One region of the uncultured Enterovirga sp. genome, then DNA from elsewhere that is predicted to be linked to it. Evidence: predicted binding sites of a transcription regulator. Region 1 holds the regulator's gene; each other region holds the start of a gene.
The links. The regulator LexA, encoded in region 1, represses DNA repair genes until DNA is damaged. The targets are predictions, from matches to a motif close to TGTTCNNNNTGTGTTCNG.
Positions count from the first base shown of each region.

Region 2: parE (DNA topoisomerase IV subunit B) is a predicted target of LexA. The motif match lies at 3,343-3,360, and genes of this name have one in related genera.
Region 3: uvrA (excinuclease ABC subunit UvrA) is a predicted target of LexA. The motif match lies at 2,056-2,073, and genes of this name have one in related genera.
Region 4: ACFE87_RS01600 (single-stranded DNA-binding protein) is a predicted target of LexA. The motif match lies at 2,845-2,862, and genes of this name have one in related genera.

Region 1 covers NZ_CAXTAZ010000033.1:30,842-36,024, reverse strand. Annotated here, with positions in the region: gene ACFE87_RS16095 (ComEC/Rec2 family competence protein) at 1-1,406, shown strand, start outside; gene lexA (transcriptional repressor LexA) at 1,445-2,143, opposite strand; gene ACFE87_RS16085 (MFS transporter) at 2,255-3,481, opposite strand; gene ACFE87_RS16080 (AI-2E family transporter) at 3,564-4,658, opposite strand; gene ACFE87_RS16075 (SurA N-terminal domain-containing protein) at 4,833-5,183, opposite strand, start outside.
Region 2 covers NZ_CAXTAZ010000004.1:31,524-36,706, forward strand. Annotated here, with positions in the region: gene ACFE87_RS03465 (outer membrane protein) at 1-653, shown strand, start outside; gene ACFE87_RS03470 (GNAT family N-acetyltransferase) at 741-1,229, shown strand; gene parE (DNA topoisomerase IV subunit B) at 1,226-3,289, opposite strand; gene ACFE87_RS03480 (enoyl-CoA hydratase/isomerase family protein) at 3,394-4,182, opposite strand; gene topA (type I DNA topoisomerase) at 4,193-5,183, opposite strand, start outside.
Region 3 covers NZ_CAXTAZ010000002.1:150,031-155,213, reverse strand. Annotated here, with positions in the region: gene ACFE87_RS02165 (ABC transporter substrate-binding protein) at 1-976, opposite strand, end outside; gene ACFE87_RS02160 (VOC family protein) at 1,229-1,996, opposite strand; gene uvrA (excinuclease ABC subunit UvrA) at 2,167-5,183, shown strand, end outside.
Region 4 covers NZ_CAXTAZ010000002.1:31,247-36,429, reverse strand. Annotated here, with positions in the region: gene gyrA (DNA gyrase subunit A) at 1-898, opposite strand, end outside; gene ACFE87_RS01605 (M20 family metallopeptidase) at 1,088-2,215, opposite strand; gene ACFE87_RS01600 (single-stranded DNA-binding protein) at 2,228-2,755, opposite strand; gene ACFE87_RS01595 (sensor histidine kinase) at 3,085-4,425, opposite strand; gene ACFE87_RS01590 (pyruvate dehydrogenase complex dihydrolipoamide acetyltransferase) at 4,567-5,183, opposite strand, start outside.

The DNA of each region.
Region 1 (5,183 bases):
TCGTGTCGATCTCCGGCCTGCACATGGTGCTGGCCGCAGGCCTCTTCTTCGCCGCGACGCGCGCGCTCCTGGCGCTCTCGCCGGCGCTGGCGCTTGGCTGGCCGATCAAGAAGATCGCGGCGATCGTCGGCATGGCGGGCGCGACGGCCTATTGCATCTTCTCCGGCTCGGAGGTCGCGACCGAGCGCTCGCTCGTCATGATCCTCGTCATGCAGGGCGCGATCCTGTTCGACCGGCCGGCGCTGTCGCTCCGCAACCTCGCCATCTCGGCGATCCTCGTCCTGACGCGGGAGCCCGAGGCGCTGCTCGGACCGAGCTTCCAGATGTCCTACGCGGCGGTCGCGGGCCTGATCGCCTTCGCCGAGGCGGCGCGTCGGGTCCGCCCCGCGGCGGAGGCGGGCGACCCGCTTCGTCGGGCGGCACTCTGGGTCGGCATGACGCTCGCCGGCATCCTGGGCACGACGCTCGTCGCGACGCTCGCGACCGGGCCGTTCGGAACCTTCCACTTCCAGAATGTCCAACCCTACGGGCTGATCGGCAACGCCGCGACCCTGCCCCTCGTGTCCTTCGCCGTGATGCCGGCCGCCGTGATCGGCGTGGTCGCGCTCCCCTTCGGCCTTGACCGTCCGATCTGGGCGGCCATGGGCTATGCCACGGACGGCGTGCTCCGCCTGTCGGAATGGGTCGCGGGTTTCGCCGGTTCGACGCTGGTGGTGCCGGCCTTCGGGGCGGGCGCGCTCTCGCTCTTGGCCTTCGCGCTGCTCGTCGCGACGCTCTGTGGTTCGGCGCTCCGGCTTCTCGCGGGCCTTCCCTTCATTCTGGGCGTGGCGCTCGCCTCCGCTGCGCCGCGCCCGGACATCTACGTGGCCCGGGACGGGTCGGGCGCCGCGGTCCGGGGCCGGGACGGCCGGCTCGCGCTCCTGGGGCGGGTCCCGGCCTTCACGGCCGAGCAATGGCTCAAGGCCGATGGCGATGCGCGCCGGGCCGCGGATGCCTCGCTCAAGGCCGGACCGCGCTGTGACCGGATCGGCTGCACGATCGAGATGCGGGACGGCCGGATCGTCTCGCATCTCCTCGACCGGCGCGGTTTTGCCGAGGATTGCGGCCGTGCCGCCGTCGTCCTCTCCCACCTTCAGGCACCGCCGGACTGCGCCGCGCCCACCCTGGTCGACCGCGCCTTCCTGGCCGGACACGGAGCGACGACCCTGTTCGCGACGTCGTCGGGGTTCCGGCTCGAGACCACCCGCCGCCCTGGCGAGAGCCGGCCATGGCTCGCCCGCAAAGCCTCCGCGAGGCCGGCCGCCGCCATCGCATCCGCCTCGCCGCCGCCGGGCAGGCCCGCCTCACGTCCTGCTCCGGCGGAGGAGGCGGTGCCGGACCTCCCGGATGCCGATGCGGAGCCTTGAGGCACTCGCACCGGGAGGACGGGCGCGCCGCTCGGCCGTCAGTACCGCCTGACGAGACTCACGAGCTTGCCCTGGATGCGGACGCGGTCGGGGCCGAGCACGCGCGTCTCGTAGGCCGGGTTCGCGGCTTCGAGCGCGATGGAGGATCCGCGCCGGCGAAAACGCTTCAGCGTCGCCTCCTCGTCGTCGATCAGCGCGACGATGATGTCGCCGGTCAGCGCGTCGTCCTGGCGTTTGATGACGACCGTGTCGCCGTCGAGAATGCCGGCATCGATCATCGAATCGCCCCGCACCTCGAGCGCATAATGTTCGCCCGACGCGAGGAAGTCCGGCGAGAGCGTGATCGAATGCGAGCGGTTCTGCAGGGCGGAGACCGGCGTGCCGGCCGCGATGCGGCCCATGACCGGGATCGAAACGGCCTTGCCGCCGTCGGGAACGCCGCCCGGAGCGGCCGCCGGCGTCGTACGGGCTCGCCCGAAATTGCCCTCGACGACGCTCGGGCTGAATTTCGGCCTGGCGGTCGTCTCAGGCATGCGCAGGACTTCGAGCGCCCGCGCCCGGTTCGGTAGCCGCTTGATGAAGCCGCGCTCCTCGAGAGCGGTGATCAGCCGGTGGATGCCCGATTTCGACTTCAGGTCGAGCGCCTCCTTCATTTCGTCGAAGGAGGGCGGCACGCCGGATTCGGAGAGGCGCGCGTGAATGAAGCGCAGCAACTCGTTCTGCTTGCGGGTCAGCATCGTCGCGCTCCTGCTCGAACGACTCGGGTGAGAAACAAAGCATGAACGGCGTAACCGTTCTGCTAATGTTCCACAAGCGGCGATGTGGACTTTCGGACCTACTCTTCCGCTCTACTCGGCCGGCGCGATCGCGGGATCGGCTTTCGCCCAGAGTTCGGGGCGAAGCTCCTCGGGCCGATCCGGGAAGAAGAGGGCGCACAGGAAGGTGACGGTCGCGACCCCGGCAAGGACCAGGGTCGCCGAGGTGAGGCTGCCCGTGCGTTCGTGCAGGAACCCGATGAGCGGGGCTGCCACGGCGCTGCCGAGGAAACCCATGAAGAAGCGCACCGAATAGAGCTTCGCCCGCAGCGGTGGCGCGACGTAGCGGGCGGTCATCGTCTCGTTCACGGTGACTTGCCCGAAGATCACCGCGGCCGCGACCCCGGCTAGCGGCAGGACCAGCCAGCCCTGCGCGAAGGAGAGCGCGGCGAGGGTCGGGGCGAGGACGAGGGCCAGCGGCAGGAAGAGGCGTTTCAGCGTCGTGCGGTCGATGAGCCGTCCGACCGTGAACTGGGTCGCGGCGCCGCACAGCGTGACCGCGAAGGCCAGGATTCCGACGATCGGGATCAGGTTCGCGTCGCCGGCGAGCCGCTCCTGCATCAGCTTCGGCAGGAGAAGCGTGAAGGCGTTGAAGACGAGGCCCGAGACGACCGCGATCGCGAGCAGCGTCGCGACGGCGCGCCGGACGAGGGGCGCCGGGATCACCGGGAAGGGCGTCGCGGAAGGATGGGCGGCGTGGTCGTATTCCGGCACCCCAATCCAGAGGAGGCCGAGCCCGATGCACACGATGCCGGGCACCATGAAGGCGACCTGCCAGCCGTAGCGCTGGGCGAGGAAGGCCGTGACGACCGGCGCAAGGGCGACGCCGAAATTGCCGAAGACGCCGTTCGTGCCGATTGAGCGGCCGGGTCGCTCGCCCGCCGCCTCGACCAGCATCGCGGTCCCGATCGGGTGATAGATCGCCGCGAAGAGCCCGGCCGAGCCGAGTGCCAGCGCGAGGAGGAGGGGGGTCGCCGCGAAGCCGGCCGCGATCAACGACAGGCCGGTGCCGAAACAGAAGGCCAGCATCAGCGCGTGGCGCCCGATTCGGGCGGCGAGCCATCCCTGCGGGAGCGAGGCGACCCCGTAGAGGACGAACATGCCGGTCGCGAGCGCGAGCACCGGCCCGTAATCGGGCCCGAAGGCGCCGCCGGGCCGGGCCATCACCAGCACCGCCGTCGGCAGGATCAGCAGGCTGTAATGGGTGAGGAGATGCGCGGCGTTGACGAAGACGATTTGCCGGCGGGCCGAGCTCGCCATGATGGAGCCTCCGCGAGGATCGTGAGCCGCCCCGGCACTAGACGAAGGTCGCGCGAGCGTCCAGCACGGCCTGAAGGGCGCCTCAGGCGGCGCTTCGGGCTTCGCCGGTCGTGCCCGGCGCCTTCGCTCCACCTTCCAGGACGCGCTCGATATAAATGCGCCGGACCACGACCATGACCACGGCGAGGAGCGGGGTGGCGACCAGGATGCCGGCAACCCCGAACAGCGTCCCCATCCCGAACAGCACCACGATCAGCAGGACGGGCGGGATGTCGACCTGCGATTTCTGCACGATCGGCTGCAGGACGTTGTTCTCGACCTGCTGCACGCCGACCAGCAGGCCGAGCGTCCAGAGCGCCGTGGTGGTGTCGGCCGCGAGCGCGATCAGGATCGCCGGGACGGCGGACAGGATCGGTCCGAGATAAGGGATGAATTCGAGAAGGCCGGCCAGGAGCCCGAGCACGAGCGCGTAGGGCACGCCGATGGCCCAGAGGCCGAGCGCGACCATGGCTCCGATGAAGGCCATGAGGATGAGTTGCGCCCCCAGCCACGACACGATCGTGCTTTCGAGCTCGTCCAGGAGTTCGTCCGCGAACGCGCGGTGCCGCACGGGGACGAGCCGCACGAAGCCGCGCCGGTAGAGGTCGGGTTCGAGGGCGAGGAAGATCGCCGCCCCGAGGACGAGGCCCGCATAGCCGAGCGAGCCCGAGATGCCGGCGAGGATGCGGCCGGCATGGCCCATGGCCTCGCTCGGCTCCGGCAGACTGAGCCCGGACGAGATCTGGCCCCAGAGGGATTCGAGCCAGGGATGGTCGCCGAGGCGACGCTGGAAAGCGCCCGCCGCCTCTGGCAGCTTCTGCACGAGCTGCCGTGCCTGGTCCGCGAGGGTCGGGGCCAAGAAAGCCGCGGCGGCGGCCGCCGCGAGCGCCAGCACGGCCACCACCAGGACCACCGCCCAGCGACGCCCGAGGCCCAGCTTCCGGTGCAGGATGTCGCCGACCTCTCGCAGGAGCACCGCGAGGATCACGGCCAGGAAGGTCATGAGGAGGAGCGTGCGAAGGGCCCAGGCCGCAGCCGCGAGCGCCACGAGCGCCAACACGACGAAGCCGGCGAACACGACCCGGCTCCTGAAGGCAGCATCCGTCGCGGCGGGAGGTGTCGAATCCGTGTCGATCATCGGGGGCTCTACCTGCGACGGCATCCGGGTAACGCAGTCTCGTGACAAACGCTCAATCGTGCGTGCGATCCCCCCTCCGCCGCAACCCGGCCGGGGCCTCGCCCATGCGGCCTTCCCGAAACGCGCGCTGAACGGCCGTCCGAGCGGACCCGGTTCAGGTCGAACGGGCGAGGATCAGAGGTCGCTGCCCCCGATCGCCCGGCTGACATTCGACGGGTAGAGCTTCACGCCGATCCGCTTTTCGGCATCGGCGACATATTCGGCGAGGAGGTCCTCGGCGACAAGCGAGCGGATCTGCTGCTCGGTCGCCGCACTTTCCTGGGTCGAGGTGATGAAGGGCGGAACGGTGGCCGCCGTCACCTTGAACAGGAAGCGGGTCGTGTCGTCTCCGGTGGCGCTTGCGGCCCTGCCGACCGGCGTCGCGAAGATGCGGGTCACGACCGGCGGGGCGAGCCCATCCTTGGGCTGGCCGCGGGCGAGGTCCGTCGCGGTCTCGACCGCGAGGCCGAGCTCGGCCGCGATCGC
Region 2 (5,183 bases), on a different contig from region 1:
CCTGGACCGGCTTCTACCTCGGTGTGAATGCCGGCTACGGCTTCTCGGACAACAACAACAACGGCACCATCGGCCTGCCCGCGGGCTCGGTCGTGAATTCGGCCGGCACCGCCGGCACGCTCACGATCGACAACGGCAACGGCAACAACCGTGACGGCTTCACTGGTGGCGGCCAGATCGGCTACAACTACCAGATGGGCAACATCGTGTTCGGTATCGAAGCCGACGCCCAGTACAAGGACTTCGGTGGCAATCGCGCCAATACCGGCAACTACACCTTCGTCGGCACCCCCGGCCTGGCGTTCGCTGCTCCGGCCGCGACCTTGTCCTTCCGGGATCGTTCGTCGGATTACTTCGGCACCGTTCGCGGTCGCCTCGGTTACGCCTTCGATCGCCTGCTCGTGTACGGCACCGGTGGTTTCGCCTACGAAGAGAACCGCAATGGTTATGCGGCTGGTGGTGGTATCGAATATGCCTTCACCCCGAGCCTGACCGGCAAGATCGAGGGCCTTTATGTCAGCATGGACCAGGATCGTCGGGTGAACCCGGTGTATTCGGGCGTTGCCGCGAACATCGTGACCCTCAACGACACCCGCCAGAGCGACTTCACCGTCGTCCGCGCCGGCATCAACTACAAGTTCAACGGCTTCTAAGCTTCGGCTTAGAGCGACGAACACAGGGCCCGGCGGCGACGCCGGGCCTTTTTTATGCCCGGGACGCTCCTTGACCCTCTCGGGGGCATGGTCAGGATCCGACCGGCCCGGACCGACGAAGCCCCAGCCGTTTTCGAGCTTTTGGGCGAGCTGTGGCGGGAGACCTACGAGCCGCTGATCGGCCGAGACCGCGTCGCTAGCCTGCACGAGCGCTGGCACGCGCCGGAGCTGCTGGCTCGACAGATGGTGGCGGCACCTGCCTCCTTCCTGGTCGCGGAATTCGAGACCGGGCAGATCGTCGGGCACGCCTATGCCTCGGCTTTTCGTCCGCCGGTGCTGTTCGTGGTCCGGCTCTATGTGCAGCGGGAGCAGCAGAAGCAGGGGATCGGGAGCGCTTTACTCGCCCGACTTGCCGTTCTGCACCCGGACGCCACGACGACCCGCCTCTTCGTCATCAAGGGCAACCTGGGCGCGCTCGCTTTCTACCGCCGGCACGGCTTTGCGGTGACCGGCGAGGCCGAGGAGGACGGCGTGGTCTCGCTCCGCCTCGATCGGGCCGGGCCGGGCAGAGCCTAGATGTCGAGCTGCGCCTCGTCTGCGAAAGCGGCGCGTTCCTGGATGAAGGCGAAGCGCGACTCGGGCTTGTTGCCCATCAGCCGCTCGATCGAATAGCCCGTCCCGATGGCGTCCGCGTCGACGATGGTGACGCGCAGAAGGGTCCGCTTCCGGGGATCCATCGTGGTCTCCTTCAGCTGCGCCGGCATCATCTCGCCCAGGCCCTTGAAGCGGCCGACATCGACCTTCGCCGATCCCTTGAAGGCGGTGCGCAGCAGCTCCTCGCGGTGTTTCTCGTCCCGCGCATAGACGGTCTTCGCGCCCTGGGTCAGCCGGTAGAGTGGCGGCATCGCGAGGTAGAGGTGGCCGCGGTCGATCAGGCGGGGCGTCTGCCGGTAGAAGAAGGTGATCAGGAGCGAGGCGATGTGGGCGCCGTCCACGTCGGCGTCCGTCATGATGATGACCTTCTCGTAGCGGAGGTCGCCATCCTTGTAGTGGCTGCCCGTACCGCAGCCGAGAGCCTGGGTCAGGTCCGAGAGCTGCTGGTTCGCGACCAGCTTGTCGCGACCGGCCGAGGCCACGTTCAGGATCTTGCCGCGGAGCGGCAGGATCGCCTGGGTCGCCCGGTCCCGGGCCTGTTTCGCGCTGCCGCCTGCCGAATCGCCCTCGACGATGAAGAGTTCCGATCCGGCCGCCCCGGCGCGGGTGCAATCGGCGAGCTTGCCGGGCAGGCGAAGCTTCCGGGTCGCGCTCTTGCGGGCGACCTCCTTCTCGGCCCGGCGGCGGAGGCGTTCGTCGGCCCGCTCGACGACCCAGTCGAGCAGCCGGTTCGCCTGCAGCGGAGAGGCCGCGAGCCAATGGTCGAAGGCGTCCCGGATGACGCCCTCGACGATCCGGGACGCTTCGAGCGTCGCGAGCTTGTCCTTGGTCTGGCCCTGGAATTCCGGTTCGCGGATGAAGACCGACAGCATGGCGGCGCATTGCGCCATGACGTCGTCGGTCGTGACCGCGGCCATCCGCTTCACCTGCCCGACCCGCTCGGCATGCTCGCGCAGGCCCCGCAGCAGCGCGACCCGGAGCCCGCCCTCATGCGTGCCGCCCTCGGGGGTCGGGATCGTGTTGCAATAGGAGCTCGAAAAGCCATCCGCGTCGGCGAGCCAGGCGACCGCCCATTCGAGCGAGCCATGACCGCCCGGCTTCGTCACCTTGCCGGCGAAGATGCCGTCCGCGATCGGGGTCGCGCCCTCGATCTCGCGAAGCAGGTAGTCGCGCAATCCGCCCGGGAAGCGGAACGTGGCCTCAGCCGCGATCGGATCAGGCCCTGTCAGGAGCGCAGGGTCGCAGCGCCACCGAATCTCGACGCCGCCGAAGAGATAGGCCTTGGAGCGGGCCATCTTGAAGAGCCGCCGGGGCTCGAAGGTGAGGTCCGGGCCGAAAATCTGCGGGTCGGGATGGAAACGGACGCGCGTTCCCTTGCGGTTGTGAACGCGTCCGATCTCGGAGAGGGGGCCGAGCGGCAATCCGCGCGAATAATCCTGGCGATACAGGATCTGGTTCCGGGCGACCTCGACCTCGAGCACGTCGGACAGCGCGTTCACGACCGAGATGCCGACCCCGTGCAGGCCGCCAGAGGTCTCATAGACCTTGGAATCGAACTTCCCGCCCGCATGCAGCGTGGTCATGATGACCTCGAGCGCGGACTTCGTCGGGAATTTCGGATGCTTATCGACCGGGATGCCGCGGCCGTTATCCGTGACGGTCAGGAAGTTGCCGGCCTCGAGCGAGACCTCGATGAAGGTGGCGTGGCCGGCCACGGCCTCGTCCATGGCATTGTCGATCACCTCGGCGAAGAGGTGATGCAGCGAGCGCTCGTCGGTGCCCCCGATATACATGCCCGGGCGGCGGCGGACGGGTTCCAGCCCCTCGAGGACCTCGATCGTGGATGCGTCGTAGCTCGGCGGCGGCGTCGGGACAGCCTGAAGCGCCGGGCGGGCCCGGGCCGTCCTCACACCAGGGGAGGGCGGCAGCTCGGCGCTCTTCCTGAGCGCCGCCCCACCGCCGAAGAGATCCCGTTCGGCCATCTGAACTCACACGCTGATTCGCCGGAGCCCCACCATAGCAAATCAGAGGTAAAGAGAACAAAGAGGGTACTATCGTCTGTGCAGAACCGAGGGTTCTCTCGCGCTTAGCGCCCCTCGAAGCTCGGCTTCCGTTTGCCGAGGAACGCCGCCCGTCCTTCCGCGAAGTCGCGGCTCGCATACAGGATCGATTGGGCATCGGCCTCGGCGCGAAGCACATCGTCCAGCGTGCCGGGCATCCGGGCGAGGAGGCGCTTGGCATAGGCGTTGGACAGGGGGGCGGCGTCGGCTGCGATGCGAGACGCAAGCGCGACGGCGACCCTTCGCGCCTCCCCGGCCTCGGCGACCTGATCCACGAGGCCCCAGCGTTCCGCGGCCTCCGCGTCGAAGGTGTCCGCCGCGAGCATGATCCGCCGGGCCCGGCCCATTCCGACCCGCATCGGCAGCGTGAAGGCGATGCCGAAATCCGGGACGAGGCCGAGCCGGTTGAAGGAACAGGCGAAGCGCGCGCTCCGGCCGGCGACGACGATGTCGCAAGCCGCCGCCAGCGAAAGGCCGGCCCCGACGGCGTAGCCCTCGATCGCAGCGACGACCGGCTTTTCGCCCTCGACCAGGAGCCGGACGATGTCGTGCGCGCTGGTGAGCCGGTTACGTCCCGAAATCGCGTCGAGACCCGCCATCGCGACGATGTCGCCTCCAGCGCAGAAATGATCGCCCTCGCCCGTGAGCACGATGGCGCGGCAATCGGGATCGGCCATCGCCCCACGAAGCGTGCGCTCCAGCGCGGCTCGAAGCTCGAGCGACAGCGCGTTGCGGCGTGCGACGGCGTTCAGCGACAAGGTCGTGACCGGGCCGTCGTCGGTCCGGAGAACGAGTTCGGGTTCGATGTCGCTCATCCGGCGTCCCCTAGGACTCGGCGGCTTTCCGTTTCGGGCTGCCAGCCTTCTTCGGCGCCTTACGGACGACCTTCTTCTTGGTGGGCTTGGCGCGCTCCGTGGTGCTCGCAGCCTTGCTCTTCGGGGCCGCGGCCCGCCCACGTGCCGGCTTCTTCGAAGGTCCGGCTGCTCGGCGGGCGACGAGCAAAGCCACGGCCTCGTCGAGCGTCACGGCATCCGCGCTCGTCTCGCGCGGGATCGTTGCGTTGGTCTCGCCATCCGAGACATAGGCCCCGTACTTTCCCGCCTTCACGACGATCGGCTTCTTCGTTTCCGGGTCATCGCCGATGAGCCGTCCCGGATCGACGACACGGCCGCCGCGGCCACCGCCGGATTCCTTCGTCACGATCAGGTCGATCGCCCGGTTGCCGCCGATCTCGAGCACGTCGTCGTCGCGGCTGAGGCTCGCATAGACCTTGCCGTGCTGGACATAGGGTCCGTAGCGGCCGATCCCGGCCAGGATCGGCTGGCCGCTCTCCGGGTGTTTCGCGATCTCGCGCGGCAGCGACAGCAGCTTCAGCGCCCGTTCGAGGTCGATCGTCGCGGGTTCGGTTCCCTTCGGGATCGAGGACCGCTTCGGCTTCTCGCCCTCGCCGAGCTGGATGAAGGGGCCGAACCGCCCGTCCCGAACCGTGACGGGTAGGCCCGTCTCGGGATCCTCGCCCAGCGCGCGGATGCCGGGCGTTCCCGGGTCGCCGTCCTCGCCGCCGGCGGCCGCGAGCTGGCGGGTGTAGCGGCATTCCGGGTAGTTCGAGCAGCCGACGAAGGCGCCGAACTTGCCGAGCTTCAAGGAAAGCTGGCCATTGCCGCAGGTCGGGCAGGTGCGGGGATTCGACCCGTCTTCCTTGGCCGGGAAGATGTGGGAGCCGAGAAGCTCGTTCAGCGCATCCAGAACCTCGGTCGTCCGCAGGTCCTTCGTCTCGCCGACCGCGGCCGAGAAGTCGCGCCAGAACTCGCGCAGC
Region 3 (5,183 bases), on a different contig from region 1:
AGGTGCCCCAGAAATACGGCAGATAAGGCGCGAAGCGACCCTTCGGGCCGGCCGGCATGCCGTGCGTCCAGCATTGCCGGGCGATGTCGGGCGCATCGCGCTTCGCCACCGCCCAGGCGCTCGGCGGGTTGCAGACGAGGGCGCCGCGCCCTGAAACGAGCCATTTGTTGTTCGAGGCGTCGTCCCAGGCGGGAGCGTCCGGCGGCAGGAAGCGGGCGAGCTTGGCATAGTATTCCATCGCCTGCCGGACCGCGTCCGACTTGACGGTGACCTTGCCATCCTTGTCGACCAGCGCGGCCCCGAAGGACTGGAAGATGGCGCCCGCGGAATCCACCGAGTCGGTGGTCTGGCCGAGGCCGATCCCGAACGGGAAACCCGCCTTGTGGCATGCTTCCGCCGCCTTGAGGAACGTCTCCATGGTCCAGTTGTCGGCCTTCGGGGCCTCGCCAGCCGGATACATGGCCTGCACGTCGATCCCGGCATGCTGCTTCATCAGGTCCATGCGGGAGCAGGGACCCTTGATCTGGCTGCCGGGCGTCGCCGGCACCCCCATCCAGGTACCCTTCACACGGCCGAGATAATCGACGGTGCCGTTGACCGCGCCGTTCTGGGCGATCAGCGGCTTCATCAGGTCGTCGACCGGCTCGAGCTTGTCGGCATGGTCGTGGATGTACCAGGTCGGGAAGGCGAAGACGTCGTGCCCGGATTTTGCCTGCGCCTCGGCCGCGATGGTCAGGAGGTTCTTGTTCCCCTGGGAGGTGATGAAGTCCATCCGGACCTCCACCTTCTCCTTCTCGCCCCAGGCTCGGCAGATCTCCTCCGTCGCCTTGTTGGCGCCCGGCACCCAATGGTCCCAGAAGCCGACCGAGACGGTTCCGGCCGCGTGCGCGCCGCGCACGAAGGGGGCCGCCACGAGAGCGGCTGACGCCGCTCCTGTCTTGAGCACGCGCCGACGCGTGAATCGAGCATCCACCATGAGCCGTCTCCCTCTCGACCGCGTCTCTGGCAGCCTGGACGCACGGCAGCGCAAAGGTGATCCCGCGCCGTCCGGCTTGACCGGACTTGTCCGCGGGCAGAATGCCGGAACGGTTCGCCGGCAGAATGTCGCCGAATGCCCGGGAGACGCAAGCGAAACTTGCGCCGGAAGGACAAGTCGCCGATCTATGCTGCAAAGCAAAGAAGAATGCTGCACCTGCACTGCGATGTATTGCGCGCCGTCGCGTCTCTTCTAGCGCGGCCCGACCAGAGCCGTCATGGCGCCCTGCGGGTCCAGGAATTGGATGATCCACATGCCGCCAGGCACCTCCATCGGGCCGTTCAGCACCTGCCCGCCCAGGGCCTCCACCCTCGCCTTGGCGGCGTCGATCGACGGCACGCTGATATAGTAGAGCCAGAATGGGGCCGGGACTTCGGGCGGCTTCGTGAACATGCCGCCGAAACCTTCGCCATCCTCGATGCCGAAGAGCTGGTAGGTCCCTATCGGCCCCATATCGATGGGGGCGAGCTTCCGCCATCCGAACAGGTTTTCGTAGAAGGGAAACACGGCCTCCCATTCCGCGGCCATCAGCTCGTGCCAGCCGGCATGGCCCGTCGTCATCAGCGCGGCCTGCGCGGGGGCGTCCACCCACCGCATCAGCCCGAAGACCGCGCCCTGCGGGTCGGCCACGATCGCGAAGCGGGCGACGTTCGGAATGTCCATGGGCGGGACATGGACGGCGCCGCCGAGCTCCGCGACCCGCTGCACGGTGGCGTCGACGTCGTCCGTCTCGATCGAGCCGATCCAGCCCGGCCGTTTCCCGGCCGTGCAATCCTCGGCCGAGAGCCCCATCAGCCCGGCCGCGATGCCCTTCGTGCCGTGCAGCAGCCAATACGGGATCGGCGCGCTCTCCGCCGGCTCGGCCTTCCAGCCGACCACGTCGCGGTAGAAGGACGCGGCCGCCTCCGGCTCCGTGGTCATCAGCTCGTACCAGGTGAAGTGCTTTGGCGTGACGGACATCCCGGACTCCCTGTCGGCCCGGCCCGGAGCCCTCGCTGGACCCTGCCGGCGTTGCGACTCGTACGCGTTCTGTTCTAATCTGAGAAGACAGTCCGCTTTGTGCTCGGGCGGGCGCGTGCCTATCTCTGCCGATCCTGGACCCTCGCCGCGCCCGCGGCCGCCGGACGCCCATGCCCAAGCTCGACGACCTCTTCGACCGTTCCCGTCCGCGCGACTTCGGCGACCAGCGCGTCATCTCCGTCAGGGGTGCGCGCGAGCACAATCTCAAGAATGTCGACCTGACGATCCCGCGCGACAAGCTCGTCGTGTTCACGGGCCTGTCGGGGAGCGGGAAATCCTCGCTCGCCTTCGATACGATCTATGCCGAAGGCCAGCGCCGCTACGTCGAATCGCTCTCGGCCTATGCGCGCCAGTTCCTCGAGATGATGCAGAAGCCGGATGTCGACCAGATCGACGGCCTCTCTCCCGCCATCTCGATCGAGCAGAAGACGACCTCGAAGAACCCGCGCTCGACCGTCGGCACGGTCACCGAGATCTACGACTACATGCGCCTCCTCTGGGCGCGGGTCGGCGTGCCGTACTCCCCCGCGACCGGGCTCCCGATCGAGAGCCAGACCGTCCAGCAGATGGTCGACCGGGTGCTCGCGCTGCCGGACAAGACGCGGCTCTACCTCCTCGCGCCCGTCGTGCGCGACCGGAAGGGCGAGTACCGCAAGGAGATCGCCGACTTCCAGAAGAAGGGCTTCCAGCGCCTCAAGATCGACGGCACCTTCTACCCGATCGACGACGTCCCGGTGCTGGACAAGAAGTTCAAGCACGACATCGACGTCGTCGTGGACCGGCTCGTCGTCCGGCCCGACATCGCGGCGCGGTTGTCGGATTCGCTCGAGACGGCGCTCGAGATGGCCGACGGGATCGCCGTGATCGAGTTCGCGGACGACGCTGTCTCCTCCCCCTCCGGGGGAGGTGGCGGGCGCGGAGCGCCCGACGGAGGGGGCAAGCCCCTCCCGGCTCGCGCGGCGCGCGAGTCCGCCCTCCCCAAGGGGGAGGGAGACGCGCCCCGCCGCATCACCTTCAGCCAGAAATTCGCCTGCCCGGTCTCCGGCTTCACCATCCCGGAAATCGAGCCGCGCCTGTTCTCGTTCAACTCGCCGACCGGCGCGTGTCCGACCTGCGCCGGGATCGGGCACGAGATGCGGATCGATCCGGCCCGGATCGTGCCGAACCACGAGCTGTCGCTGAAGCGCGGCGCGATCGCGCCCTGGGCCAAGTCGACCTCGCCCTATTACGGCCAGACGCTGGATGCGCTCGCCAAGCATTACGGCTTCTCGACCGCCGCCAAGTGGTCGGCGCTGCCTGCGAGCGTGCAGAAGGTGATCCTCTACGGGTCGGACGGCACGCCCGTCCGCATGGCCTATAACGACGGGCTCCGGGCCTACGAGGTGAACAAGCCCTTCGAGGGCGTGATCACCAATCTCGAGCGCCGTTACAAGGAAACCGAGTCGGACTGGGCGCGCGACGAGATCTCGCGCTTCATGTCCGAGACGCCCTGCGCGACCTGCGGCGGCAAGCGGCTGAAGCCGGAGGCGCTGGCCGTGAAGGTCGACCGGCGCGACGTCTCCGAGGTCACCGCGCTCTCGATCAAGGAGGCGGTCGGCTGGGCGGTCGCTTTGCCCGAAAAGCTCACCGGCCAGCAGAACGAGATCGCGGCCCGCATCCTGAAGGAGATCCGCGAGCGGCTGACCTTCCTGTCCGACGTGGGCCTCGACTACCTGACCCTCGCGCGCGCCTCCGGCACGCTGTCCGGCGGTGAATCGCAGCGCATCCGGCTCGCCTCGCAGATCGGCTCCGGCCTCACCGGCGTTCTCTACGTGCTGGACGAGCCCTCGATCGGCCTGCACCAGCGCGACAACGAGCGCCTGCTCGTGACGCTGCGGCGGCTGCGCGACCTCGGCAACACCGTGATCGTCGTCGAGCATGACGAGGACGCGGTCCGCTCCGCCGATTACGTCGTCGATGTCGGGCCCGGCGCCGGCATCCACGGCGGCCGGATCGTCGCCCAGGGCACGCCGGACGAGGTGATGGCCGACACGAACTCGCTCACCGGCGACTACCTCACCGGCCGCAAGACCGTGCCGATCCCCGCAAAACGCCGCAAGCGCGACCGGGCGCGGCAGATCAAGCTCGTCGGCGCCAAGGGCAACAACCTGAAGGACGTGGCCGTCGAGCTGCCGCTCGGCCTCTTCACCTGCGTGACCGGGGTCTCCGGCGGCGGCAAGTCGACGCTCGTCATCGACACGCTCTACCGTGCCGTCGCCCGCCGCCTGAACAACGCGGCCGAGCACCCGGCCCCCTACGACCGGATCGAGGGGCTCGAGCATCTCGACAAGGTGATCGACATCGACCAGTCGCCGATCGGCCGCACGCCGCGCTCGAACCCGGCCACCTATATCGGCGCCTTCACGCCGATCCGCGACTGGTTCGCGGCCTTGCCCGAGGCCAAGGCGCGCGGCTACGGCCCGGGCCGCTTCTCCTTCAACGTCAAGGGCGGCCGCTGCGAGGCCTGCGCCGGCGACGGCCTGATCAAGATCGAGATGCACTTCCTGCCCGACGTCTACGTCACCTGCGACGTCTGCAAGGGCCGCCGCTACGACCGCGAGACGCTGGAGGTGAAGTTCCGCGAGCGCTCGATCGCCGACGTGCTCGACATGACGGTCGAGGAAGCGACCGACCTGTTCCGCGCCGTCCCGACGATCCGTGAAAAGCTCGCGACGCTGTGCCGGGTCGGGCTCGACTACGTCCATGTCGGCCAGCAGGCGACGACGCTCTCCGGCGGCGAGGCCCAGCGGGTGAAGCTCGCCAAGGAGCTCTCCAAGCGCTCGACCGGCCGCACCCTCTACATCCTGGACGAGCCGACGACCGGCCTCCACTTCCACGACGTCGCCAAGCTGATGGAGCTGCTGCACGAGCTCGTCGCACAGGGGAACACGGTCGTGGTGATCGAGCACAATCTCGAGGTCATCAAGACGGCCGACTGGGTCATCGACATGGGCCCCGAAGGCGGCGACGGGGGAGGGGCCATCGTCGCCCAGGGCACCCCGGAGGACATCGCCGCGAGCGGCGCGAGCCACACGGGGCGGTTTCTGCGGGAGGTGTTGAAGCGGCGGCCTCTGGTCCGCGAGGCGGA
Region 4 (5,183 bases), on a different contig from region 1:
CCTCGATCCGCTTCTCGCGGACAAGCTCGGCCATCTTCTCGATCAGCGTGACCTTGTTCACCTGGTAGGGGATCTCGGTGACGATGATCGCCTCGCGATCACGGATCGTCTCGGGCTTCGTCTTGGCCCGCATCACGATCGAGCCGCGGCCGGTGGTGTAGGCCGAGCGCGCGCCTGCGCGGCCGAGGATCGATCCGCCGGTCGGGAAGTCGGGTCCGGGGACGATCTCGATCAACTCGTCGATCGAGATCGTGGGATCGTCGATATAGGCGATGCAGGCCTGGACGACCTCGCGGAGATTGTGCGGCGGGATGTTGGTGGCCATGCCGACGGCGATGCCGCCGGCGCCATTCACCAGCAAATTCGGATACTTGGCCGGAAGAACGACGGGCTCGCGTTCGCGCCCGTCATAGTTCGGCTGGAAGTCGACGGTGTTCTTGTCGAGATCGTCGAGGAGCGGCATCGCGGCCCGGTCGAGCCGCGCCTCGGTGTAGCGTTCGGCCGCCGGAGGGTCGCCGTCGACCGAGCCGAAATTGCCCTGCCCGTCGATCAGCGGCAGCCGCATGGAGAAGGGCTGCGCCATCCGGACGAGGGCGTCGTAGATCGCGAGATTGCCGTGCGGATGGTACTTGCCCATCGTGTCGCCGACGATGCGGGCGCATTTGCTGTAGGGCCGGTCCGGGGTCTGGTTGTTCTCGTGCATCGAGAACAGGATGCGGCGGTGGACGGGCTTGAGGCCGTCGCGGGCATCGGGCAGCGCCCGGCTCACGATCACGCTCATCGCGTAATCGAGATAGGACCGCTTCATCTCGTCGACGATCGAGACCGACCTGATGTCCGAGGCAGGGTCCTGGGGTGGGCGACCCTCGTCCGGCGGGTCGTTGTCGCTGTCAGCCAAAGTCTGTCACCTGAACTACACCCGCATCGTCTATCCGATTCAGCCGCGTTCGGCCAACCGGGCGGCGCCTTGGGGGAACCGGCGCGCGATAGGGAAAACGCAAGCCGATTGAGGCGCTTGCGAGCACCATCTTGATATGGCGCGCGAGGAGCCGCACCGCAACCGGCGCGGTCTCCACACCCGTTTCGCTCAGCGCAGGTTCTGCAGGAGGCTCGCCATCAGCCGCGCCCGCGGCACGAAGCTCGAAACCAGGGCATGTTCCGAGAGGGTGTGAGCACCGTCCCCGTCGACCCCGAGGCCGTCGAGCGTCGGGATGCCGAGGGCGGCCGTGAAGTTTCCGTCCGAGCCGCCGCCGGTCCGCGGCACCTCGCCCAGATCCAGGCCGATCTCGGCCGCGAGCGCTCGGGCCTGCTCGTAGAGAGCTGCAATCGCCTCGGTCCGCTCGTAGGGCGGTCGGTTCATGCCGCCCGTGATCCGGAGCTTGATGTCCGGGCCGCGCGGCTGCAACGCGAGCAGCTTCTCTTCCAGGGCTTCGCCATCGGATGCCGTCACGACCCTGAGGTCGACCGAGAAGCGGCAATGCTGCGGGATCACGTTCTGGGCCGTGCCGCCCGAGACCAGCCCGACCGTCGTCGTGATGCCGCGGTCGTAATCCGTCATGCCCTCGATCGAAGTGATGTGCATGGCGGCTTCCCGGATGGCGCTGCGGCCGTCGGGATGGCGCGAGCCGGAATGGGCGGGCCGCCCCTCGACCTCGAACTCGAACCGGCCGACGCCCTTGCGCGACGTCACGCATTTGCCGCCGTCGCGGGCGGGCTCGGTCACGAGCACGGCGGAAGCCCTGCGACCGAGATCCTCGATGATCCCGCGCGTCGTGGGCGATCCGATCTCCTCGTCCGACGTAAACAGGAAGGTCATGGGACGCGGCGCTGCGCCGGACTTCGCGACCGCGAGGAAGGCCCGGAAGGCCAGATAGGCGCCGCCTTTCATGTCGTAAATGCCGGGCCCGTAAAGCCGGTCGCCGTCGCGCCGGATCGGCAGGTCGCGCGCCAGCGTGCCGAGCGGATGCACCGTGTCCAAATGTGACAGGACCAGGATCCCGGGATCACCGGATCCAGGGCCGGCCCGCAGGATCACGCTGTCGCCGAGCCCGTCGCGCCCCGCGACGCGCTCCACGGCCACACTCGAGGTCGAGGCCTCGTCGAACGCGAGGTCCATGACGCGGTTCACACCTGCCGGGTCCGAGGTCGGTGATTCCACCGCGGTCCAAGCCGAGATGCCGCGGACGAGGTCCGCCTCGTCGAAGGACGGACGCATCAGGGTCCAGCCCTAGAACGGGATGTCGTCGTCGAGGTCCTTGGCGTAGCCGCCCCCGCCGCCGCCACTTCTCTCGCCGCCGGCCATCGCGGGCTTGCGCTCCATCGGGCCCGAGCGGCCGAAATCGCCGCCCCGGCTGACTTGGCCGCCGCCCGTATCCTCACCGAAATCGGAGGAGCCGCCGCCGCTGCGCCCGCCAAGCAAGGTCAGCTCGCCGCGGAAGCGCTGGAGGACGATCTCGGTCGTGTACTTCTCCTGGCCGGACTGGTCCTGCCATTTCCGCGTCTGCAGCTGACCCTCGATGTAAACGGTCGAACCCTTCTTCAGGTACTGCTCCGCGATCCGTCCGAGGTTTTCGTTGAAGATGACGACGGAGTGCCACTCCGTCTTCTCCTTGCGCTCGCCGGTCTGCTTGTCCTTCCAGCTCTCGGACGTAGCGAGTCTCAGGTTGACGATCGGGTCGCCCGAGCCCGTGCGACGGACCTCCGGATCGCGCCCGAGATTGCCGACCAGGATCACCTTGTTCACGCTTCCGGCCATGACACACTCCACTTGCCGCGCAGACCCGGCACCTTGGCGACAGGAACTCCCATCGGCAAGTGCGAGCCCGCTTCCGTCCTCACGCTTTTCGTTCTATCTTTGTTCTCGTGCTGCCACAAGGCGGCAAGCCGCCCGCCTGGAGCAGGAACCTTGCAGCGGTAACGGTGGTTCGGCCAGGACATCGTCATCGCTTCAGCCGAGAACGGCGATGCCAACCAGGATTTTGTGCGTCGTTCTCGGGGCGGTTGTCCCGGTGATCAGCGTCGGATGGCTGATCGCCTATCACTGACTGCTGCCGAGGTCGGCGGTCGGACGGTCCGCCACGGCCATCACGACCGCGACGGCAGGCGCGCCTGCAGCCGGCAGACCAGGCCGCCCGGCGCGAAGTCCATGACGACGTCGCCTTCGAGATCCTGAGCGAGGTTTCGCTCGATCAGCTTTCGCCCGAAGCCCAGTCGGGTCGGCGGCGTGACAGGCGGTCCTCCGGATTCGACCCAGCTCAGATGCAGCGGCCGATCGGGTGAGGCTGCGACGTCCAGACCCCAGGCGATCGAGACACGGCCCGAGGAGATCGACAGCGCGCCGTATTTCAGCGCGTTGGTGGCGAGTTCCTGCAGCGCCATGGCGAGCGCGAGAGCCGAGCGCGGCGAGAGTCGCAGGCTCTGACCCTCGACGGTGAAGCGCTCGCCCACTCCGGCTCGGTATGGGTCGAGGGCCTGATCGACGATCTCCCTCAGCTCCGCCCCGTCCCAGCTCTCGCGTGTCAGGACATCATGGGCCCGGGACAAGGCGAGAAGGCGCGACTCGAAGGCGTGCCGGGCCTCTTCCGTCGTCGCCTCACGGCGAAGGCTCTGGACCGCGATTGACTGGACCGTCGCGAGCGTGTTTTTCACGCGGTGGTTCAGCTCGTTGATCAGCAGCTTCTGGTGCAGTTCGGCGCGCTTGCGGTCGGTCACGTCACGGTGGGCGCCGATCAGCCGAACCGCCCGGCCGTCGAGGCCTCGCTCGATCTCGGCCGAAGCCGCGATCCAGCGCGTCTCCCCATCCGACGGGCGGACGATCCGATACTCCGCCTCGTATTGCACCGCATGTCCCTCGACGGCGCGCCGGAAATCGCCGTCGACCTTCTCCCGGTCCTCCGGGTGGATACGGGCCACCCAATCCTCGTGCGGCTCGTCGGCGGCTTCGGGCGGGAGGCCGTGCAGCTTCAGATATTCCGGCGAGCGGCGGTTCCGGAACCCTGCCGTGAGTTCGACCTGAAGACTACCGATGCCGACGATGCGCTGGACATGGGCGAGCTCGGCCTCGCGCTGCCTGAGCGCGGTTTCGTCCGCCCGGCGCTCGGTCACGTCGCGGAAGGAGATCCCGACGCCGTCCGGAATGGGATAGAAACGCCCCTCGAGCCACCGATCCGGTCGGATCGCGGAGCGAGCCGTGATCTCTCCGGCCCGGCCCTCCATCGCGGCCCGCAGGAGGGGCTCGACCCCCGCGATGCTGAGAACCGGGATGACCTCCCAGAGGAGCCGTCCGAGAACCTCGCTCCGCGGGAAGCCGAAGAAATCTTCCGAGCCGCGATTGAAGACGGTGAGGCGCCAGTCCCGATCGACCGCGTAGAAACACTCGCCGATGCCGTCGAGGATGGCGACGAGGCGCTCTTCGCTGGCATTCACGGGTAAGTTCGCCTCGGCCGCCCCCCGCGAGCATGTCGGACCACGATCAAGACCGTCCGATGCAGTCTGGGTTCGGCCCATGGCCAGGTCCGCCGTTCCGAAGGGCGAGAGGCGTTCGTGACACGGCGCAAAGGAACGGGCTCACACCAGCATCGCCATCGGGTTCTCGACGAGCTGCCGGAAGGCGGCGATCACCTCGGCGCCGAGCGCGCCGTCGATGGCGCGGTGGTCGCAGGAGAGGGTCGCCGACATCACGGTCGCGACCGCCGGCTGACCGCCCTTCGCGACGACCCGCTTCTCGCCCGCGCCGACCGCCAGGATGGTCGAGTGCGGCGGGTTGATGATGGCCGTGAACTGCTTGATGCCGAACATGCCGAGATTGGAGAGCGCGGTCGAGCCGCCCTCGTATTCGGCGGGCTTCAGCTTCCGGGTCTTCGCGCGTGCGCCAAAGTCCTTCATGGCGTTCGAGATGGCCGAGAGGCTCATCGTGTCGGCCTTGCGGATGATCGGCGTGATCAGGCCCTCGGGGATCGCGACCGCGACGCCCACATCGACATGCTTGTGCCGGAGCATCGAGCCCTCGGTCCAGGACACGTTCGCGGCCGGCACCCGCATCAGCGCGAGCGCGTGCGCCTTGATCATGAAATCGTTGACGGAAAGCTTGTAGGCGGGCTTGCCGTCCTTGTCCTTGGGCGCGGCACCGTTCAGCTGCTCGCGGAGCGCGAGCAGAGCGTCGAGGTCGCAATCGACGGTGAGAT